3 regions of the Citrobacter sp. C1 genome follow, and region 3 is predicted to be linked to each of the others. Evidence: predicted binding sites of a transcription regulator. Region 3 holds the regulator's gene; each other region holds the start of a gene.
The links. Region 3 encodes sigma-54, which starts transcription at its own class of promoters, with help from an activator protein. Its sites were predicted from a motif close to GTTGGCACANNTTTCGCTNT; they were not measured.
Positions count from the first base shown of each region.

Region 1 (7,490 bases), 1.7 Mb from region 3:
CAGTTTGTCGTTCACCATAATGGCTGCACTCAACAAAATACGGGCGTTCGGCTGAATATCTGCCGGGTTAAACGGCAGCACAAAGCTAAATGGCGCCTGCTTCCCTTCAGTACGCACCGCTTTTTGCGACAGAACTTTTGACGGGGCATCCGCCAGCGAAGCGTCCGACAGTGTGACGGTCAGTACGGCATCCGGTGGCAGCGCAACTTTCTGGCGGATCCACACCGTACCAGAAACATTCGGCTGTTGAATTTTTGACTGTGTGTCAGCAATTGACGTAGTAGGGCTTGGCGCAGGTGTCTGAATATCTGCACTTTTATCAGCACAGGCCGCCAGCGCGACCGCAACGGCTAAACCACTTACCATGTGCACGAGTTTCATTAAATTCTCCTTATCGTCAATGCACCAGCGAGAACTTTCCTCGCCAGAAGAGTGGTTAACAAAAACATAACGTGACTAAGTGTGGCACAAAGTAGCTATTTTTGCCTGCAATCGACCGGTAATTCAGACAATTGCACCCATCGGACCACTTTCAAAATTGCGTTATACTCTGCCTACTTCGCTGCGACATCGACATGACCTGGAGAGCACCTATGAGTCTGGCACTAAAAAGTTTGCTGACATTGTTGAATTTGGAAAAAATTGAAGAAGGACTCTTTCGCGGCCAAAGTGAAGACTTAGGATTACGCCAGGTTTTTGGCGGGCAGGTCGTCGGACAGGCGCTGTATGCCGCTAAAGAAACCGTGCCGGAAGAGCGGCTGGTGCACTCCTTTCACAGCTACTTTTTACGTCCGGGCGATAGCCAAAAACCGATAATTTACGATGTCGAAGTGCTGCGCGATGGTAACAGTTTCAGCGCTCGCCGCATTGCCGCCATCCAGAACGGAAAGCCCATTTTCTACATGACCGCCTCTTTTCAGGCGCCGGAAGATGGCTTTGAACATCAAAAAACCATGCCGCACGCACCCGGGCCCGACGCGCTGAAATCCGAAACCGAAATTGCCCGTTCAGTGGCGCATCTGCTACCGCCGCTGTTGAAAGAGAAATTTATCAATGACCGCCCACTGGAAGTGCGTCCGGTGGAGTTTCATAACCCGCTCAAAGGCCATGTCGCCGAACCGGCACGCCAGGTGTGGATCCGCGCCAACGGTACGGTGCAGGACGACCTACGCGTGCATCAGTATCTGCTGGGTTACGCCTCCGACCTGAACTTCCTGCCTGTGGCGCTACAGCCGTACGGAATTGGTTTTTTGGAGAAAGGGATTCAGATAGCCACTATCGACCATTCGATGTGGTTCCATCGTCCTTTCAATATCAATGAGTGGTTGCTGTATAACGTCGAGAGCACCTCTGCCTCCGGTGCACGGGGCTTTGTGCGCGGGGAATTTTATACACAGGACGGTGTGCTGGTTGCCTCTACCGTACAGGAAGGGGTGATGCGCAATCGCAACTGATGTCTTATCCGGCCTACAGACTACATCTGTCGTAGGCCGGATAAGCGTTTAGCGCCATCCGGCAGAGTGAAATATCAAGCGTTGTAGGCGTTTTCACCGTGGCTGTTCACATCCAGCCCTTCGCGCTCCTGCTCTTCCGGTACGCGCAGCCCTACCGTCATGTCCGCCAGCTTATAGCCGATGAAGGCCACCACGCCGGACCAGACAATGGTAATCGCCACGCTTTCGAGCTGCACCAGCACCTGATGCCCCATGGTCACGCCCTCAGCAAAGCCTACGCCACCCAGCGAACTGGCGGCGAACACCCCCGTCAGAAGACAGCCGACAATGCCGCAAACGCCGTGCACACCGAACACATCGCACGGGTCATCAACGCGCAGAAAACGCTTCAGCATCGTCACGCCCCACAGTCCCGCCAGACCGGCAATTGCCCCGATGATCAACGCACCGCCGACGCCAATGTAACCACAAGCAGGGGTCACGCCAACCAGGCCCGCAATGGCACCAGAACACGCCCCCAGCAGCGACGGTTTACCGCGCAGCGCCCACTCACCGAAGATCCAGCCGAGAATGGCAGCAGCGGTCGCCACCACGGTATTCACAAAGGCCAGTGCAGCGATTTCATTTGCCGTCCCAGCAGAACCTGCGTTAAAACCAAACCAGCCGATGTAGAGAATTGCGGTCCCGGTAAAGACCATCGGCAGGTTATGCGGTTTGAAAGCCTCTTTGCCAAAACCCACACGCTTGCCAATCAGATAAGCACCCACCAGCCCGGCGATCGCGGCGTTGATATGCACCACCGTCCCGCCCGCAAAATCCAGCGCGCCATGGGAGGCCAACAGACCACCACCCCAGACCATATGCGCAATCGGAATGTAGGACAGCGTCAGCCATACCACCACAAAAATCAGTACCGCAGAGAAGCGAATGCGTTCAGCCAGCGCCCCAACGATAAGTCCAACGGTGATGCAAGCAAATGAGCCCTGGAACGCAACGTGAATGTACTGGTAGAAACTCCCCGTTACCGCCGTCAGGGCAATGTTTTTCAGCATCACCCAGTTGAAGTTGCCGAAGAAACTATTCCCCTCGCCAAAGGCCAGCGAGTAGCCATACACCACCCATAAAATGCAGACCAGTGCAAACGTCACCGTCACCTGCGTCAGCATCGACAGAACGTTCTTGCCACGAATCAAACCGCCGTAAAACAGCGCGATGCCCGGAATGGTCATAAACAACACCAGCGCGGTACATATCATCATAAAGGCGTTATCAGCTTTGTCCGCGACGGCTGGCGCTGCCATCGCCAGTCCCGGCAGCAGTGCCAGTGAAGCGATACCCGTTTTCATCGTTGCTATCTTCATTTTTTGGTTTCCTATCACTGTGTGCCAGAAGTTACAGTGCGGCTTCGTCGGCTTCGCCGGTACGAATACGAATCACACGTTGCAGCTCGGCGACAAAAATTTTGCCGTCGCCAATTTTTCCGGTATAGGCCGACTTGCTGATGACGTCGATCACCTCATCAAGCTGATCGTCGGCAATCGCCACATCAATCTTCACCTTCGGTAAAAAATTGACGCTGTATTCGGCTCCCCGATACAACTCGGCATGGCCTTTCTGTCGACCAAAGCCCTTCACTTCGGTGACGGTCAGCCCCTGAATACCAATAGAAGACAGTGCTTCACGGACGTCTTCCAGTTTGAACGGTTTGATTACCACGGTAACCAGCTTCATAGATCCCCTCCAGTCAGAATTCAGTAGTGGCTGCAGATACACAGGATGAATATTGCAAGGGGTGTGCCAGAAATGAAAAACGCGGGGTGATTCAGGCTCGCAGGGCGCGGCCGGGGTAGAAAAAGAAAAAACGCACTATAACGGTGCATAGTGCGTTACATTTTTGCACCAGATTGTTGATGCCTCTTGAACCAATTTAGCCGTAGGCCTGAAACGCACTGCGCCATCAGGCAATAATGGAATCCTCATGCGCACTGGCCGCCAGCTCTTCACCGGCCAGTTGCAGCTGATACATTTGCCAGTAGCGGCCTTGCGCCGCCAGCAATTGCTGATGTGTGCCGCGCTCGACGGCCTGCCCCCGGTGCAGCACCAGAATGGTGTCTGCTTCCACGATCGTGGAGAGTCGATGGGCAATCACCACCAGCGTAGTGTGTTCGCGCACAGCAGCCAGCGCCTGCTGAATGGCCTGCTCCGTGCCGGAGTCAATACTGGCAGTGGCTTCATCCAGAATCAGTACCTGCGGCGTTTCAACCAGAACCCGCGCCAATGCCAGCAGCTGTTTCTGCCCCACGGACAAATTATTGCCCTGTTCGCCCAATCGGGTGTGAATACCGTCACTCAGACCGCGTGCCAGCTCAGCCAGCTGTACGGTCTCCAGCGCCTGCCACACTCGATCTTCAGAAATATCGCGGCCCAGCGTGACGTTTGCCAGGAAGGTGTCCGCCATCACAACCGGATCCTGCTGCACCATCGCGACGCCCTGACGTAAGACGCCGTGACTCAACGAGGAGAGGGGGCGCCCGTCCAGACGGATCTCCCCTTGCGTCAGCGGATAGTAGCCCATCATCAGGCTGGCGAGCGTACTCTTGCCACTACCGGTATGCCCAACCAACGCCACAAAACTGCGTGAAGGCACAGACAGGCTAATATTTTTCAGCACCAGATTGTCATCGCGATAAGCAAATGACACGTTATCAACCTCAATGTTGCCACTCTTCAGCGGCTGATCATCATCGCCATAATGCTGACGCGGTCTGTCCATCAGTTCGAAGACGCGCTCACCGGCGACAACCGCTTGCTGCAGCATAGATTGTTGGGTCGTCAGCTCAATCAGCGGCTCGTTCAGACGCCCGAGATAGCTGATAAACGCATACAGCACGCCAACCTCGATGGACGTGCCAGAGGTCACGCTGAACAACATCAGTAAACCGCAGAGGATCAGGGCGGAAAACAGGCTCAGCAACGGACGCAGTAAAAAACCGTCCAGCCGCAAGGTCTGCATGCGTGCCATATAGTGCGAACGGCTGGCCTCGCCCATGCGCTCCCCAAAGCGCGCCTGCTGACGAAACTGTTGGATCACGCTCATACCGTTAATGACTTCATTGAAGCCATCATTGATATCGGCCAGATAGGCACGAACGCGGCGCACAATCGGCGTACTGTAGCGCTGATAAATCACCATCACCACCATCACCGCCGGGAATATAGCCATCGCCACCAGCGCCATACGCCATTCGAGGCTAAACATCGCCACCAGCATGGCACCAATCAGAGCCGCACTGCGCAGTACCGTCGCCACGACCGTCACGTACAGGTCGCGGATCACTTCGGTATCGTTGGTTACACGAGAGATAAGCTGTCCGACGGGCTGGATGTCAAATTCACTCAACGGTTGGCGCAGCGCAGCATCCATTACATCCGTGCGTAGCTGTTGCACCACACCGACGGCAGCCTGGTTAAACAACAGTGACTGCGCATAGTGCAGTCCCGCCGCCAGCAGTTGCAGACCGACATAAGCCGCAACCAGACCAGCCACCATCGCCAACGGCAAATTGTTTTTCGCCACCATGTTATCAATAAAGTAGCTTATCAGCAGCGGACCGCTGACTTCTGCCGCCGCCGCCACCCACAGCATCACCACCGCAATGCCCAGTGGTTTTCGCCACGGTGAACCATAGCGCAGCAGCCGTTTCAGCGTCGGCCATAATTGCCCAAAACTACGCATTCGCCGCCTCCTCATTTAACGCAGGGGCATCAGACAGCGCCGCTTCCAGCTGCTGATAGCGATACATATCGCGGTACCAACCGGGTTGCTGGACCAGCGTGTCATGGTCGCCACGCTGGGCAATATGTCCGTGCTGCATCACGATAATCTCGCTGGCTTCCGTCAGCGCCGACAAGCGGTGGGCGCTGATAATAACCGTTCTTCCCTCGCCCCACTGGCGCAGGTTATGCAGGATCTGATGTTCGGTACGGCCGTCTACCGCCGACAGCGCATCGTCAAGAATCAGAATTTCCGCATTAAGCAGCAGCGCGCGGGCAATAGAAATTCGCTGTTTTTGCCCGCCCGAGAGCATCACGCCCCGCTCGCCCACTTCGGTGTCATATCCCTGCGGCAAACGTAAAATATCCTCATGCACGCTGGCGAGGCGCGCCACATGTTCGATTTCGACCTGCGTCGCCTGCGGGCGTCCAAGTGCAATGTTGTTGCCGACGGTGTCCGAAAACAGAAACGGCGTCTGGCTAACAACCGCCAGCCGACTGCGCCAGCTATCAAGCTGTAAGCGCGTCAGCGGAATGTCATGAAAGCGCACGTCGCCCTGGGTAATATCAAAGTGGCGCTGGATCAGCGACAGAATGGTACTTTTTCCCGCACCGGTCGGCCCACAAATACCCAGCATCTGTCCAGGTTTAAGCTGGAAATTAACGTTTTCCAACGTCGGGCGCGCCATCAGCGGGTAGCTGAATTCACGAATCGCAACCGCCAGTTCCCCGCGCCCTTCCGGCACGGGTTCCGTGCCATCATTAACCACGGGAGCTTCCGCCAACATGGCGCGAATACGGCTGTAGGCAGCGCTACCGCGCTCGACGATATTAAACATCCACGCCAACGCCAGCATCGGCCAAATCATCAGACCGAGATACATCATAAAGCTGGTCAGCTGACCGAGCGTCAGCGAACCGTGAACCACCATCCAGCTTCCACCGCCAATCGCCAGCAGGTTCGCCATACCAATAGCGATATAAATGGTGGGATCGAAGCGGGCGTCGATGCGCGCGACGCGCATATTTTTCTTACCGGTATCCTGCGCATCTGCGGCAAATAAGGCCGACTGCCGGTCCTCCAGACCAAAGGCTTTAATCATGCGAATGCTGGTCAGGCTCTCCTGAGTACGATCGTTGAGACTGGAGAATGCCGCCTGCGCCTGCTTAAAGCGATTATGAAGCCGATCGCCGTAACGCTTAATCATCAGCGCCATCACCGGCATCGGTAGCAAGGCAAATAGCGTCAACTCCCAGCTTATTTGCGTAGACATGACGATAAGCACCGCACAGCCCATCACCAGCGAGTCGACCAACGTCAGCACACCTTCTCCGGCGGCGAACACCACCCGGTCAACATCGTTGGTGGCGCGCGCCATCAGATCGCCCGTGCGATGGCGCAGATAAAATTCAGGATGTTGACGGCTCAACTGACGGTAATAATCTTCGCGCAGTTCTACTGCCAGCTGGTAGGATGCCCCAAACAGCAGCACGCGCCAGACGTAGCGCAGCAAATAGACCACCACCGCAATCAGCGCAATTGTGCCAACCCACATAAGCAGGCGTTCGGTCGTGAAGCGTTGAGCCGTCACGCCATCAACAATAATTCCGACCACTTTAGGCGGAATAAGTTGAAGGATAGCGATGATGATAAGCAGGGCCACTGCCCCGAGGTAGCGACGCCACTCCCGGCGAAAGTACCAGCTTAATTGAGCAAATAATCGCACGCGTTATGTCCTGACATGATTTCCGACAATGAGCGCCGGGAGAATTATTCAATAGGTAGAGCAGTTGTGTATTTAATCTGTTCCATCGCAAAGCTTGAGGTAACGTCCGACAACCCCGGCACGCTGTTCACCAGCCGTTTGTAGAAGTCATCATAGCGTTTCATGTCGGCGACCTGCACTCGCATCAGGTAGTCATACTCCCCGGCCATGCGCCAGAATCCCAGTACCTCTGGCATCCCGGTCACTTCGGTCACAAAGCGACAGTACCATTCACTGCTGTGATGCTGCGTTTTGATCAGCACAAAGGCCGTTAACCCAAGTCCCAGCTTTTCGGGATCCAGCAGCGCGACTTTGCCAAGCAGAACACCATCATCCTCAAGTCGCTTGAGTCGTTTCCAGCAGGGGGTGGTTGTCAGATTAACGGCATCTGCGAGTGCCTGCAAAGAAAGGGTGCAATCCTGTTGCAGCAAGCTGAGCAGCTTGCGGTCAATTTTGTCTAACATATCCACTCCACAGAGAAGAATTTTCTCCCTAC
Region 1 covers NZ_CP115035.1:3,821,004-3,828,493, forward strand. Annotated here, with positions in the region: gene IB214_RS18470 (YbaY family lipoprotein) at 1-381, opposite strand, end outside; gene tesB (acyl-CoA thioesterase II) at 594-1,454, shown strand; gene amtB (ammonium transporter AmtB) at 1,529-2,815, opposite strand; gene glnK (P-II family nitrogen regulator) at 2,847-3,185, opposite strand; gene IB214_RS18490 (SmdB family multidrug efflux ABC transporter permease/ATP-binding protein) at 3,412-5,190, opposite strand; gene IB214_RS18495 (SmdA family multidrug ABC transporter permease/ATP-binding protein) at 5,183-6,955, opposite strand; gene decR (DNA-binding transcriptional regulator DecR) at 7,000-7,458, opposite strand.
Region 1: a site for sigma-54 is predicted at 3,237-3,256, ahead of glnK (P-II family nitrogen regulator). Genes of this name have one in related genera too.

Region 2 (7,490 bases), 540 kb from region 3:
GGCCATCGCCATCAGGCCAACCAGCATCGCCAGAGAAATCACCGGCATACGTTTACCGATACCGCCCAGTTTCTCGATATCACGGTGACCGGTGCGGAACCAGATGCTGCCTGCGCCCAAAAACAGGACGCTTTTGAACAGGCTATGGTTGACCAGGTGATACAAACCGCCGGTCAGGCCAAGTGCGATCAGTGCCGGTTGGTTAAGGGAAATACCGGTCACGCCAGCACCCAGACCCAGCAGAATAATGCCGATGTTTTCCAGCGTGTGGTACGCCAGCAGACGCTGGATGTTGTGCTCCATCAGAGCATACAGGCCGCCGATAAACGCGGTGATCATCCCCAGCACCAGTAGCGTAACGCCCCACCACAGCGGTGCATTACCGCCCAGCAGCGACAGGGACAGAATACCCAGCAGCCCCACCTTCATTACCACGGTAGAGAACAGCGCCGCCGCCGGTGCACTGGCGTTGGCGTGTGCCTGTGGCACCCAACCGTGCAGTGGGATAATCCCGGCCAGCAGACCAAAGCCCGCCACACCCAACAGCCAGATGTCAGCGCCGAGCGGCAGTTGCTGAGTGCGCAGGTCGAGCAGACGCAGTTCCAGCGTACCGTAGCGCTGCCACACCAGATAGCAGGCGATCGCCAACAGCAGCGTACCGACACGACCCAGCGCAAACCACAGCTTGCCTTCTTTGCTGCACCCGGTCAGGAACACCGCACACAGCGCCATGATTTCCGCCATCACCACCAGCGTGCCGAGATTGCTGGCAACCACCGCGCACACCGCCGCCGCCATCAGCAGATTAACCAGCAGTCCGTTGGCTTTTACCTGCGGGTGACGGTGCCAGTCGATGTTGTACAGGCTGACGAACAGGCCGCACAGACCCAGCGTAATCAGCCAGATAGCGTTCAGCGGCGACATTTGCAGGCTATGACCGATAAACGGCATCACGCCGCTAACCGCAACGGCGCGGGTCAGTACGAGGAACCCCGCAGCCGCCGTACAGAGGCTACCCACCGCACCGCCGACACCGGCGATCCAGCCGCTTAACGGCTTATGAAACGAAAACAGAAATGCCAGAACCGCCGCCGCCGTAAACCAGGCCACGCCGCTGTTAATCAGTGAAATTGCGCTCATTTTGCATCCCCACTCTGAGCCTGCTGAAACAAGGTGAGATCGCCGAAGTCGGTATTGAACGTCAGCTCACGCTTACGTTTGCTGGCGCGGGCGATGTCCATATTGCTCACCAGATGCAGGGCTTGCGTTGGGCACATGCGCACGCAGGCCGGACCTTGTTCATCAAAGCTACACAAGTCGCATTTCACCGCAATGGCGCGAATACCCGGCACCCAGTCCAGCAGCGTGCTGACGCGAGCTGGCGCTGGCGGAGCAGGAGGCGCTTTTGACGTGTTGGCGTTCGCCGGGATATGCAGCGGACGGCTGCCTGAAAACTCAATGGCCCCAAACGGACAGGCGATCCCGCACAGTTTGCAGCTCACGCACAGGCTTTCATTCAGCTGTACGGCGCCGTCGACACGGTTAATCGCATTGACCGGACAAACGGTGGCACAAGGCGCATCTTCACACTGGTGGCAAAGCTGCGGCGCAGATTCTTTTTCATTTAGCATCACTTTCAGGCGCGGCATTGACTGCAGGCCATGCTGGCGATGTGTCTCTGAGCAGGCGGCTTCACAGGTGTGGCAGCCGATACAAAGAGTGGAGTCAGCAATTACAAAACGATTCACCAGGCATTCCTCAGGTGATAGTCATTTTTGACGAAAACATGTCTATAAAATGTCATTTTCGACACTTATCGACATGCCCATTCCCTAAACTGTCGTGACGCAGCATACGCACCGCATCATGACTTACGTGGACACACCCGAGGCTTAAACCGGGCTATGACCCTCTACCAGTTGGCTTAAATTCACTGGCATATTGTTTTCAACCGCGGTGTACAGGCTGTCGTAGACGCTGGCGATTTTTTCGAGATAGTGCTCCAGCACCTGTTCCCGATCGCGGTTGCTGATACGGTCATCAACCTTGCCGTCGAGAGACAGTTGTGCCTGTGCAATCAACTGCTTATCTTCGCCATCTTTCGTTTCAACGTAGTACTCGATGGTATGGCTGTTAAAGCCGTCCGCCAGCGTGACGTAGATAACGAAGTGCTCAAACAAGACAAAGCACAGGTCCTTGTCCGGCGCGCAGCTCATCGCATGATGTAAACGCGCTTTCGACAGGGTGATCCCCTGTACCAGCGAGTTGCAATAAATACGCCACTGGTCCTGTAGGCGACGATGCCGTTCAGCGATGTAATCGGCTTTTTCGCTTATTTCCCAAATAGTCATGTCAGGTTACCCGTTTAGCAGAGACATTCAGCGTTAAGCACGTTTCATGCCAATATTTAATTGCTTATATTTCATATGGATAAATAAATTACTGGTCGTGACGACATGTCATTTCGTCATCGTCGTCATTGTCACGGGTGAAAAAATTCAGTTTGGCATGTTTTTTGCTTTTATCCCGATAACAACATGGGAGGCGATATGCACGAAATAACCCTCTGCCAACGGGCACTGGAATTGATTGAACAACAGGCTACGCAACACGGTGCAAAACGGGTTACTGCGGTCTGGCTCAAAATTGGCGCATTTTCTTGCGTAGAAACCAGCGCTCTCGCCTTTTGTTTTGATCTGGTATGCCGTGGCACCCTTGCAGAAGGTTGTAAACTCCACCTCGAAGAACAAGAAGCCGAATGTTGGTGTGAAACATGCCAGCAGTACGTCACCTTACTGACCCAGCGCGTGCGCCGTTGTCCGCAATGTCACAGCGACATGCTAAGAATCGTGGCCGATGACGGCCTGCAGATTCGACGAATTGAAATAGGCGATGCTGAAGATTAAAGCTGGTGACAAAGTAGGCCGGATAAGACGTTAGCGTCGCCATCCGGCAAAAAGCGAGTAACAAGCAATAGATCAGGAGTGAGCGATGTGTACGACATGTGGTTGCGCTGAAGGCAACCTTTATATAGAGGGTGATGAACATAACCCCCACTCGGCGTTTCGCAGCGCGCCATTTGCCCCGGCCGCTCGTCCGGCGCTGAATATTACCGGAGTGAAGACCGCCAGTTTCACCCCGAGCCAAACTGAAGAAGGCGATTTACACTACGGCCATGGTGAGGCCGGCACCCACGCGCCAGGCATGAGCCAGCGCCGTATGCTGGAAGTGGAAATTGACGTGCTGGACAAGAACAACCGTCTGGCCGAGCGTAACCGCGCCCGCTTCGCCGCCCGTCAGCATCTGGTGCTGAATCTGGTCTCCAGCCCCGGTTCCGGTAAAACAACGCTGTTAACTGAAACATTGATGAAGCTGAAAGACAGCGTGCCGTGTGCGGTGATCGAAGGCGACCAGCAGACGGTTAACGATGCCGCGCGTATTCGCGCCACCGGTACGCCCGCCATCCAGGTGAACACCGGTAAAGGCTGCCATCTTGATGCACAAATGATTGCCGATGCCGCGCCGCGACTGCCGCTGGCAGACAACGGTATTCTGTTCATTGAAAACGTCGGTAACCTGGTATGCCCGGCGAGCTTCGACCTCGGCGAACGTCATAAAGTGGCGGTGCTTTCCGTTACCGAAGGCGAAGACAAACCGCTGAAATACCCGCATATGTTTGCCGCCGCCTCGCTGATGCTACTCAACAAAGTCGACCTGCTGCCATACCTCAATTTTGATGTTGAACAATGCATCGCCAGCGCCCGGGAAGTGAACCCGGAAATTGAGATCATCCTGATTTCCGCCACCAGCGGTGAAGGCATGGATCAATGGCTCTCCTGGCTGGAGACGCAGCGATGTGCATAGGTGTTCCGGGTCAAATCCGCACCATTGAGGGAAACCAGGCCAAGGTCGATGTTTGCGGTATTCAGCGCGACGTCGACCTGACGCTGGTCGGTAGTTGTGATGAGCACGGTCAACCACGTCTGGGGCAATGGGTCCTGGTGCACGTTGGTTTTGCTATGAGCATCATTAATGAGGCTGAAGCGCGCGACACGCTCGAGGCGCTGCAAAACATGTTTGACGTTGAGCCGGATGTCGGCGCGTTGCTGTACGGCGAGGAAAAATAAATGCGTTTCGTTGACGAATATCGCGCACCAGAACAGGTGATGCAGTTGATTGACCACCTGTGTGAACGTGCCGCTCACCTCCCCTACACCGCTGAACGTCCGCTGCGCATTATGGAAGTGTGCGGTGGTCATACCCACGCTATTTTCAAATTCGGTCTTGACCAACTGCTGCCTGAAAACGTGGAGTTTATTCACGGCCCCGGCTGCCCGGTTTGCGTGCTGCCGATGGGCAGAATTGACAGCTGCGTAGAAATTGCCAGCCACCCGGAAGTGATTTTCTGCACCTTTGGCGACGCGATGCGCGTCCCGGGAAAACAGGGGTCGCTGCTGCAGGCCAAAGCGCGTGGCGCAGATATCCGTATCGTCTATTCGCCGATGGATGCCCTGAAGATGGCGCAGGAAAACCCGACCCGCAAAGTCGTGTTCTTTGGTCTGGGTTTTGAAACCACCATGCCGACGACCGCCATCACGCTCCAGCAGGCAAGACAGCGTGACGTGCAAAACTTCTACTTTTTCTGTCAGCACATTACGCTGATCCCAACACTGCGTAGCCTGCTGGAACAGCCAGATAACGGTATTGACGCCTTTTTAGCACCGGGTCACGTCAGCATGGTCATTGGCACCGATGCTTATAATTTCATCGCCTCCGATTTCCATCGCCCGCTGGTGGTCGCCGGTTTCGAACCGCTCGATCTGCTGCAAGGCGTGGTAATGCTGATTGAGCAGAAAATTGCCGACCACAGCCAGGTTGAGAACCAGTACCGTCGCGTGGTGCCGGATGCCGGTAACGCCCTGGCGCAGCAGGCTATCGCCGAGGTGTTCTGCGTCGATGGCGACAGCGAATGGCGCGGTCTGGGCGTTATCGAATCTTCCGGCGTTCATCTGACGCCTGACTACCAACGTTTTGATGCCGAAGCACATTTCAAACCGGCGCCACAGCAGGTGTATGACGACCCGCGCGCGCGCTGCGGCGAGGTGCTGACCGGCAGATGTAAACCGCATCAGTGCCCGTTATTTGGTAAAACCTGTAATCCGGAGACCGCATTTGGCGCCCTGATGGTCTCCTCCGAAGGCGCGTGTGCCGCCTGGTATCAGTATCGTCAGCAGGAGTGTGAAGCATGAACAGCGTACAACTCGCCCACGGTAGCGGCGGTCAGGCTATGCAACAATTGATCAATAGCCTGTTTATGGAAGCATTTGCGAATCCGTGGCTGGCGGAACAAGAAGATCAGGCGCGTCTGGATCTGGCGCAACTGATGGCTGAAGGCGACCGTCTGGCATTTTCGACCGACAGCTACGTGATTGATCCGCTGTTCTTCCCTGGCGGCAATATCGGCAAGCTGGCTGTCTGCGGTACGGCTAACGACGTCGCCGTCAGTGGTGCGATCCCTCGCTACCTCTCCTGCGGGTTTATCCTCGAAGAAGGTCTGCCGATGGACACGCTGAAAACCGTGGTCAACAGCATGGCGGCCACCGCGCGCGAAGCGGGCATTGCCATCGTCACCGGCGACACCAAGGTGGTGCAGCGCGGCGCGGCGGACAAACTGTTTATTAACACCGCCGGAATGGGCGCGATCCCCGCTAATATCCACTGGGGTGCACAAACCCTGAGCCCAGGCGATGTGCTGCTGGTCAGCGGAACGCTCGGCGACCACGGCGCAACCATCCTTAACCTGCGCGAGCAGTTGGGGCTGGACGGTGAACTGGTCAGCGACTGCGCGGTGTTAACGCCGCTGATTCAGACGCTGCGTGACATCCCCGGCGTGAAAGCGCTGCGCGACGCCACTCGCGGCGGCGTGAATGCAGTCACCCACGAGTTTGCGGCGGCCTGCGGCTTCGGCATTGAATTGTCCGAATCATCCCTGCCGGTGAAGCCAGCGGTACGTGGCGTCTGCGAACTGCTCGGTCTGGATGCACTCAACTTTGCCAACGAAGGCAAACTGGTTATCGCCGTGGAACGCCAGGCCGCAGAAAGCGTGCTTGCCGCGCTACGCGCGCATCCGTTGGGCCGCGATGCGGCGCAGATTGGTGAAGTGGTGGAACGTAAAGGCGTTCGTCTGGCCGGACTGTACGGCGTGAAGCGAACTCTTGATTTACCACACGCCGAACCACTCCCACGCATATGCTGATATATTGCCCGGTGGCGCTTCGCTTACCGGGCCTACGGATGGCGTTCCCTGGCCATCCGACAATAATTTTCAACTTATACCTATAATTCATTTACCGTTTTTGCACCGTTGGTGCTTCCTGGAAAAGCAATATGTCGTATACACCGATGAGCGACCTCGGACAGCAAGGCTTGTTCGATATCACTCGTACATTATTACAGCAGCCCGATCTTCAGTCTCTCAGTGAGGCGCTTTCACAGTTGGTCAAGCGTTCGGCGCTGGCCGACAGTGCGGCTATTGTGTTATGGCAGGCGCAGACGCAGCGTGCGCGTTACTTCGCGACGCGTGAAAATGGTAAACCCATCGATTATGAAGACGAAACGGTGCTGGCACACGGTCCGGTGCGCCGCATTCTGTCTCGTCCCGATGCCCTGCACTGCAGCTACCATGAGTTTAGTGAAACCTGGCCGCAGCTGGCATCCGGCGGGTTGTACTCCCAATTTGGTCACTACTGTCTGCTGCCGCTGGCGGCCGATGGGCGCATCTTCGGCGGCTGTGAATTTATCCGCCACGAAGACAGCCCGTGGAGTGAAAAAGAGTACAACCGCCTGCAAACCTTTACCCAGATCGTCGGCGTCGTGGCCGAACAGATCCAGAACCGGGTCAGCAACAACGTCGACTACGATCTGCTGTGTCGTGAGCGTGACAACTTTCGTATCCTGGTCGCCATCACCAATGCGGTGCTCTCCCGACTGGACATTGATGAGCTGGTCAGCGAAGTCGCCAAAGAGATCCACCACTACTTCGATATCGACGCCATCAGCATCGTGCTGCGCAGCGATCGCAAAAATAAGCTGAGCATCTATTCCACCCACTATCTGGATGAGCATCATCCGGCGCACGAGCAGAGCGAAGTTGACGAAGCGGGCACGCTCTCTGAGCGGGTATTCAAAAGCAAAGAGATGCTGCTGATTAACCTGAGCGAACGTGATGCGCTGGCGCCTTACGAACGCATGCTGTTTGACACCTGGGGCAACCAGTTACAAACCCTGTGTCTGCTGCCGCTGATGTCCGGCAACACGATGCTTGGCGTCCTCAAGCTGGCCCAGTGCGAAGAAAAAGTCTTCACTACCGCCAATCTCAAGCTGCTGCGCCAGATTGCCGAACGCGTGGCCATTGCTGTCGATAACGCCCTCGCCTACCAGGAGATCCACCGCCTGAAAGAACGGCTGGTCGATGAAAACCTGGCATTGAC
Region 2 covers NZ_CP115035.1:1,036,354-1,043,843, reverse strand. Annotated here, with positions in the region: gene hycC (formate hydrogenlyase subunit 3) at 1-1,140, opposite strand, end outside; gene hycB (formate hydrogenlyase subunit HycB) at 1,137-1,748, opposite strand; gene hycA (formate hydrogenlyase regulator HycA) at 1,893-2,351, opposite strand; gene hypA (hydrogenase maturation nickel metallochaperone HypA) at 2,550-2,906, shown strand; gene hypB (hydrogenase nickel incorporation protein HypB) at 2,992-3,864, shown strand; gene hypC (hydrogenase 3 maturation protein HypC) at 3,855-4,127, shown strand; gene hypD (hydrogenase formation protein HypD) at 4,128-5,249, shown strand; gene hypE (hydrogenase expression/formation protein HypE) at 5,246-6,256, shown strand; gene flhA (formate hydrogenlyase transcriptional activator FlhA) at 6,388-7,490, shown strand, end outside.
Region 2: a site for sigma-54 is predicted at 2,503-2,522, ahead of hypA (hydrogenase maturation nickel metallochaperone HypA). Genes of this name have one in related genera too.

Region 3 (7,490 bases):
TTGTTTTACTTTTTAGCCGCATAAAGTCAAAATTAAGACTTCGTTACGGCTTCCAGAAGATCCTTCACGTGGACCGGCGAGTATACCTGAAGAAAGGACTTTAGATGCTTTTAGCGACGGCGCTGTTAATAATTGGTTTACTTCTGGTGGTCTACGGTGCCGACCGTCTGGTATTTGCCGCCTCTATTTTATGCCGCACCTTCGGCATTCCCCCCATCATCATTGGGATGACCGTCGTCAGCATAGGCACATCGTTACCTGAAATTATTGTCTCCGTTGCCGCCTCTATGAATGGGCAGCTCGATTTAGCCGTCGGCACCGCGCTCGGCTCAAACATCACCAATATTCTCCTGATTTTAGGCCTGTCAGCGCTGATTCACCCTTTTACCGTGCATTCTGATGTTCTGCGTCGCGAATTACCGCTAATGTTGCTGGTCAGTATTCTGGCCGCATCCGTGCTGTACGACGGGGAACTAAGCCGCAGCGATGGTTTTTTTCTTCTGCTTCTGGCCGTGCTATGGCTGCTATTCATTGTTAAAATCGCGCGGTTGGCGGAACGGGAAGGCAATGACAGCCTGACCCGGGAGCAAGTGGCAGAACTGCCGCGCGAAGGGGGACTACCTGTCGCCTTTCTGTGGCTGGGCATTGCGCTGATTATTATGCCAATGGCAACGCGAATGGTGGTCGATAACGCCACCGTACTGGCGAATTACTTTGCCATGAGCGAACTCACCATCGGATTAACGGTGGTGGCGATTGGCACCAGCCTGCCAGAGCTGGCAACGGCTATCGCGGGCCTGCGTAAGGGTGAAAATGATATTGCTGTCGGCAACATCATCGGGGCCAACATTTTTAATATTGTTATCGTTCTCGGACTCCCCGCACTGATCACACCGGGCGAGGTCAATCCGATGGCCTTCGTCCGTGACTACAGTGTGATGCTACTGGTAAGTGTTATTTTTGCATTACTCTGCTGGCGACGTCCGCGCCAGATTGGTCGCGGCGCGGGTGCACTGCTGACCGGCGGTTTTATCATATGGCTGGCGATGCTGTATTGGGTATCGCCACTTCTCGTTGGATAACTGGAAACGCATTATGTCGCACTTAGAGTTGCAACCGGGTTTTGACTTTCAGCAAGCTGGCAAGGAAGTCCTGGCTATTGAACGTGAAGGCCTGGCGGAGCTTGATCAGTACATCGACCTGAACTTTACCCTCGCCTGTGAGAAAATCGTCAACTGCGCGGGTAAAGTTGTGGTGATGGGAATGGGGAAATCCGGGCATATCGGGCGCAAAATGGCCGCCACGTTTGCCAGTACCGGTACGCCGTCCTTTTTCGTACATCCTGGTGAAGCCGCACACGGCGATCTGGGCATGGTATCGCCGCAGGACGTGGTGATCGCCATTTCTAATTCCGGTGAATCCAATGAGATTGCCGCATTAATTCCGGTGCTCAAACGCCTTCACGTCCCGCTTATCTGCATGACCGGTCGTCCGGAAAGCAGCATGGCGCGTGCAGCAGATGTGCATCTGTGTGTTAAAGTACCCAAGGAAGCCTGCCCATTAGGTCTGGCGCCGACCAGCAGCACAACCGCGACGCTGGTGATGGGCGATGCGCTCGCCGTGGCATTATTGAAAGCCCGCGGCTTTACTGCGGAAGATTTTGCGTTGTCGCACCCCGGTGGCGCACTGGGGCGTAAGCTTTTGCTGCGCGTTAACGATATTATGCATACGGGCGACGAGATCCCGCATGTGAATAAAAACGCCAGCCTGCGCGATGCGTTACTTGAGATTACGCGTAAAAATCTCGGCATGACCGTCATTTGCGATGACACCATGAAGATCGACGGCATCTTCACGGATGGTGACTTACGCCGCGTCTTTGATATGGGCGTTGACGTTCGCCAGTTGGGGATTGCCGACGTGATGACCCCCGGGGGCATTCGCGTGCGTCCGGGCATTCTTGCCGTGGACGCTCTGAATTTAATGCAATCCCGCCATATTACCTCGGTGATGGTTGCTGATGGCGACCGTTTACTCGGTGTGTTACATATGCATGATCTCCTGCGTGCAGGCGTAGTGTAAAAAGTAGAGTAGAAACGCAAGGATAAAAGAAATGAGTAACGCAGGTGCGTCGCTTGCGACCTGTTATGGACCCGTCAGCGCTGAAGTCATCACCAGGGCAGAGAATATTCGTCTGCTGATCCTTGATGTGGATGGCGTACTGTCTGATGGCCTGATTTATATGGGCAACAACGGCGAAGAGCTCAAGGCGTTTAACGTCCGTGATGGCTACGGAATTCGTTGTGCGCTCACTTCCGGTATCGAGGTTGCTATTATTACCGGACGAAAGGCTAAACTTGTAGAAGACCGCTGTAACACGTTGGGGATTACCCATCTGTACCAGGGACAGTCGGACAAACTGGTCGCCTTCGACGATCTGCTCAACAAGCTGGCGATCGCGCCGGAACAGGTGGCATACGTCGGCGACGATCTGATCGACTGGCCGGTGATGGCGAAAGTCGGATTAAGCGTGGCGGTAGCGGATGCCCACCCGCTGCTGATCCCCCGTGCCGACTATGTCACGCGCATTGATGGAGGGCGCGGCGCGGTACGTGAGGTCTGCGATTTATTACTCCTGGCGCAGGGCAAACTGGACGAGGCCAAAGGTCAATCGATATGAGCAAAACCAGACGTTGGGTTATCATTCTACTGTCGCTGGCCGTCCTTGTGCTGATCGGTATTAACCTGGCAGACAAAGACGACACCACTCAGGTGGTAATCAATAACAACGAGCCGACCTATAAGAGCGAACATACCGACAGCGTCGTGTATAGCCCGGAAGGCGCACTGAGCTATCGACTTATCGCTCAACACGTTGAATATTATTCCGATCAGGCTGTTTCGTGGTTTACTCAACCGGTATTAACCACGTTTGATAAGGATAAAGTGCCGACCTGGTCTATCAAGGCTGATAAAGCAAAATTGACTGAGGATCGGATGCTGTATCTGTATGGCCATGTTGAAGTCAACGCCCTGGTGGCAGACTCTCAACTACGCAGAATTACGACCGATAACGCGCAGATTAACCTGGTGACGCAAGATGTCACCTCAAACGATCTGGTCACGTTGTATGGAACAACATTTAACTCCAGCGGACTGAAGATGCGCGGCAATTTACGCAGCAAGAACGCCGAGCTGATTGAAAAGGTTAGAACCTCATATGAAATCCAAAACAAACAAACTCAGCCTTAATCTTGTGCTTGCCAGCTCCCTTCTGGCCGCCAGCATTCCGGCATTTGCCGTCACCGGCGATACCGAGCAGCCGATTCACATTGAATCGGATCAGCAGTCCCTGGATATGCAGGGTAACGTGGTGACGTTTACCGGTAATGTTATCGTGACGCAGGGCACCATCAAAATTAATGCCGATAAGGTTGTCGTGACCCGTCCGGGCGGTGAAGACGGTAAAGAAGTAATCGATGGCTACGGCAATCCGGCAACGTTTTACCAGATGCAGGATAACGGTAAACCCGTTAACGGCCATGCCTTACAGATGCACTATGAACTGGCAAAAGATTTCGTTGTGCTGACGGGTAAAGCCTATCTGGAGCAGGTGGACAGCAACATCACCGGCGACAAAATTACCTATCTGGTAAAAGAGCAGAAAATGCAGGCCTTCAGCGATAAAGGCAAACGCGTCACTACCGTTCTGGTGCCGTCACAGCTGCAGGATAAAAACAAAACCAAAGCTCCGGCAGAGAAAAAAGGTAACTGATTCGTTATGGCAACATTAACTGCAAAGAACCTTGCAAAAGCCTATAAAGGCCGCCGTGTGGTGGAAGACGTCAGTCTGACCGTCAACTCCGGGGAGATCGTCGGTCTGCTCGGCCCTAACGGTGCGGGCAAAACAACGACCTTTTACATGGTGGTGGGCATTGTGCCGCGCGATGCGGGCAACATCATCATCGATGACGAAGACATCAGCCTGCTGCCGCTGCATGCACGCGCCCGTCGCGGCATCGGTTATTTACCGCAGGAAGCCTCTATTTTTCGTCGTCTGAGCGTGTTTGATAACCTGATGGCGGTACTGCAAATTCGTGACGATCTCTCCAGCGAACAGCGCGAAGATCGTGCTAACGAATTGATGGAAGAGTTCCATATCGAACACCTGCGGGACAGCCTGGGACAGTCGCTATCCGGGGGGGAACGTCGCCGTGTGGAAATCGCTCGTGCATTGGCTGCAAATCCGAAATTTATCCTGCTGGATGAACCATTTGCGGGCGTTGACCCGATCTCCGTTATTGATATCAAACGTATCATTGAACACCTGCGCGACAGCGGACTGGGCGTGCTGATCACCGACCATAACGTGCGTGAAACGCTGGCGGTCTGTGAACGCGCCTATATTGTGAGTCAGGGACATCTGATAGCACACGGCACGCCAACCGAAATACTGCAAGACGAACACGTTAAGCGCGTATACCTTGGGGAAGACTTCAGACTCTGATAGGGTAGAAGACGTCACGTTACTGCAGGAGAAAACCACTCTGAACATGAAGCAAGGTTTGCAACTCAGGCTTAGCCAACAACTGGCAATGACGCCTCAGCTACAACAGGCTATCCGTCTGTTGCAGTTGTCTACGCTGGAACTTCAGCAAGAACTTCAGCAAGCGCTGGAAAGTAACCCACTGCTCGAGCAAACCGATCTTCACGACGAAATTGATACCCAGGAAAAACAGGACAGCGATTCCCTCGATACCGCAGATGCTCTCGAACAAAAAGAGATGCCGGAAGAACTGCCGCTGGATGCCAGTTGGGATGAAATTTACACCGCAGGCACACCGTCGGGCACCAGTGGGGATTACATCGACGACGAACTGCCTGTTTATCAGGGTGAAACCACGCAATCATTACAAGATTACCTGATGTGGCAAGTGGGATTGACCCCGTTCTCGGATACCGATCGCGCCATTGCGACGTCAATTGTCGATGCGGTTGATGACACCGGATATCTCACCGTTTCTCTGGATGATATTCTCGAGAGCATGGGTGATGACGACATTGGTCTCGATGAAGTCGAAGCCGTGCTAAAACGCGTTCAACGTTTTGATCCGGTTGGCGTGGCGGCGAAAGATCTCCGCGACTGCCTGTTGATTCAACTGTCGCAGTTCGACAAAGCCACACCATGGCTGGAAGAAGCCCGCCTGATCATCAGCGATCACCTCGATCTGTTAGCCAATCACGATTTCCGCTCGCTCATGCGCGTTACCCGGTTGAAAGAAGATGTGCTGAAAGAAGCCGTCAACCTGATCCAGTCGCTGGATCCGAGACCCGGGCAGTCGATCCAAACCGGTGAGCCAGAGTACGTGATCCCAGATGTACTGGTGCGCAAACATAACGATCGTTGGGTCGTCGAACTGAACAGCGACAGCATTCCGCGTCTACAGATTAATCAGCACTATGCCGCCATGTGCAATGGCGCGCGCAACGATGCCGACAGCCAGTTTATTCGCACCAATCTCCAGGATGCAAAGTGGCTGATTAAAAGTCTGGAAAGCCGTAACGACACGCTGTTGCGCGTCAGTCGATGTATCGTTGAGCAACAGCAAGCCTTCTTTGAGAAAGGCGAAGAATTTATGAAGCCGATGGTGCTGGCGGATATCGCCCAAGCCGTCGAGATGCACGAATCAACCATTTCCCGAGTGACCACGCAAAAGTATCTGCACAGTCCACGCGGCATTTTTGAACTCAAGTATTTCTTTTCCAGCCACGTCAACACTGAGGGCGGGGGCGAAGCCTCTTCTACAGCGATACGCGCACTGGTGAAGAAATTAATTGCTGCGGAGAACCCTGCGAAACCGCTGAGTGACAGCAAGTTAACCTCTATGCTGTCAGAACAGGGTATCATGGTGGCACGCCGCACCGTTGCGAAGTACCGAGAGTCTTTATCCATTCCGCCGTCTAACCAGCGCAAACAGCTGGTCTGACCCAACCGATAAGGAAGACACTATGCAGCTCAACATCACTGGAAACAACGTCGAAATCACTGAAGCACTGCGTGACTTTGTGAACACAAAGTTCGCCAAACTTGAGCAATATTTCGACCGGATTAATCAGGTCTATATTGTGTTGAAGGTGGAGAAGGTGACACACATCTCGGATGCAACACTGCATGTGAACGGTGGCGAAATTCATGCCAGCGCGGAAGGTCAGGATATGTACGCCGCCATTGACGGTTTAATTGATAAACTGGCTCGGCAGTTAACAAAACATAAAGATAAACTGAAACAGCACTAACTTGTCCGGGCAGTTAGCGGGTGCAGGACGGCCTGTTGTGCAGCACAACGGGCCATTTGTACAGTTAGCGCTTAGGTGAAATTATGACAAATAACGATACGACTCTACAACTGAGTACTGTTCTTAACCAGGAATGTACGCGCTCTGGTGTTCACTGCCAAAGCAAAAAACGCGCTCTGGAAATCATCAGCGAACTGGCAGCAAAGCAGCTCAGCTTGCCTTCTCAGGTGGTATTTGAAGCCATTCTGACGCGTGAAAAAATGGGCAGTACCGGCATCGGCAATGGTATTGCCATTCCGCACGGAAAGCTGGAAGAAGACACGATGCGCGCGGTCGGCGTGTTTGTGCAGCTCGAAACGCCTATCGCGTTCGACGCCATTGATAATCAACCGGTCGATCTGTTGTTCGCCCTACTGGTTCCCGCAGACCAAACCAAGACGCATTTGCACACCTTGTCACTGGTTGCAAAACGTCTGGCGGATAAAACCATCTGTCGCCGTCTGCGTTCCGCGCAGAGCGATCAGGAGCTGTATCAAATCATCACGGACACCGAAGGTGTACAGGATGAAGCATAACAACCCAATGGCACCCTTTTTTGTCGTTGTGAGGAGAAACAGTACATGGTACTGATGATCGTCAGCGGTCGTTCAGGGTCAGGCAAATCTGTTGCCCTGCGAGCGCTGGAAGATATGGGTTTTTACTGCGTGGATAACCTTCCCGTAGTGCTGTTGCCCGATCTGGCCCGCACCCTGGCCGATAGCCAAATTTCTGCGGCCGTCAGCATTGATGTGCGCAATATGCCTGAGTCACCAGAAATTTTCGAGCAGGCAATGAATAACCTGCCTGAAGGTTTCTCGCCGCAGCTGCTGTTCCTCGATGCTGACCGTAACACGCTGATCCGTCGCTACAGTGATACCCGTCGACTGCACCCACTCTCCAGCAAAAATCTGTCACTTGAAAGTGCTATCGATAAGGAAAGTGACTTACTGGAGCCACTGCGTTCTCGCGCGGACCTGATCGTCGATACCTCTGAAATGTCCGTGCACGAGCTGGCAGAAATGTTGCGTACCCGACTGCTGGGCAAACGTGAACGTGAACTGACCATGGTATTCGAGTCCTTTGGCTTCAAGCACGGCATCCCGATTGATGCGGATTACGTCTTTGACGTGCGCTTCCTGCCAAACCCACACTGG
Region 3 covers NZ_CP115035.1:492,833-500,322, reverse strand. Annotated here, with positions in the region: gene IB214_RS02480 (calcium/sodium antiporter) at 105-1,082, shown strand; gene kdsD (arabinose-5-phosphate isomerase KdsD) at 1,096-2,082, shown strand; gene kdsC (3-deoxy-manno-octulosonate-8-phosphatase KdsC) at 2,114-2,680, shown strand; gene lptC (LPS export ABC transporter periplasmic protein LptC) at 2,677-3,252, shown strand; gene lptA (lipopolysaccharide ABC transporter substrate-binding protein LptA) at 3,221-3,775, shown strand; gene lptB (LPS export ABC transporter ATP-binding protein) at 3,782-4,507, shown strand; gene rpoN (RNA polymerase factor sigma-54) at 4,554-5,987, shown strand; gene hpf (ribosome hibernation promoting factor) at 6,010-6,297, shown strand; gene ptsN (PTS IIA-like nitrogen regulatory protein PtsN) at 6,381-6,872, shown strand; gene rapZ (RNase adapter RapZ) at 6,918-7,490, shown strand, end outside.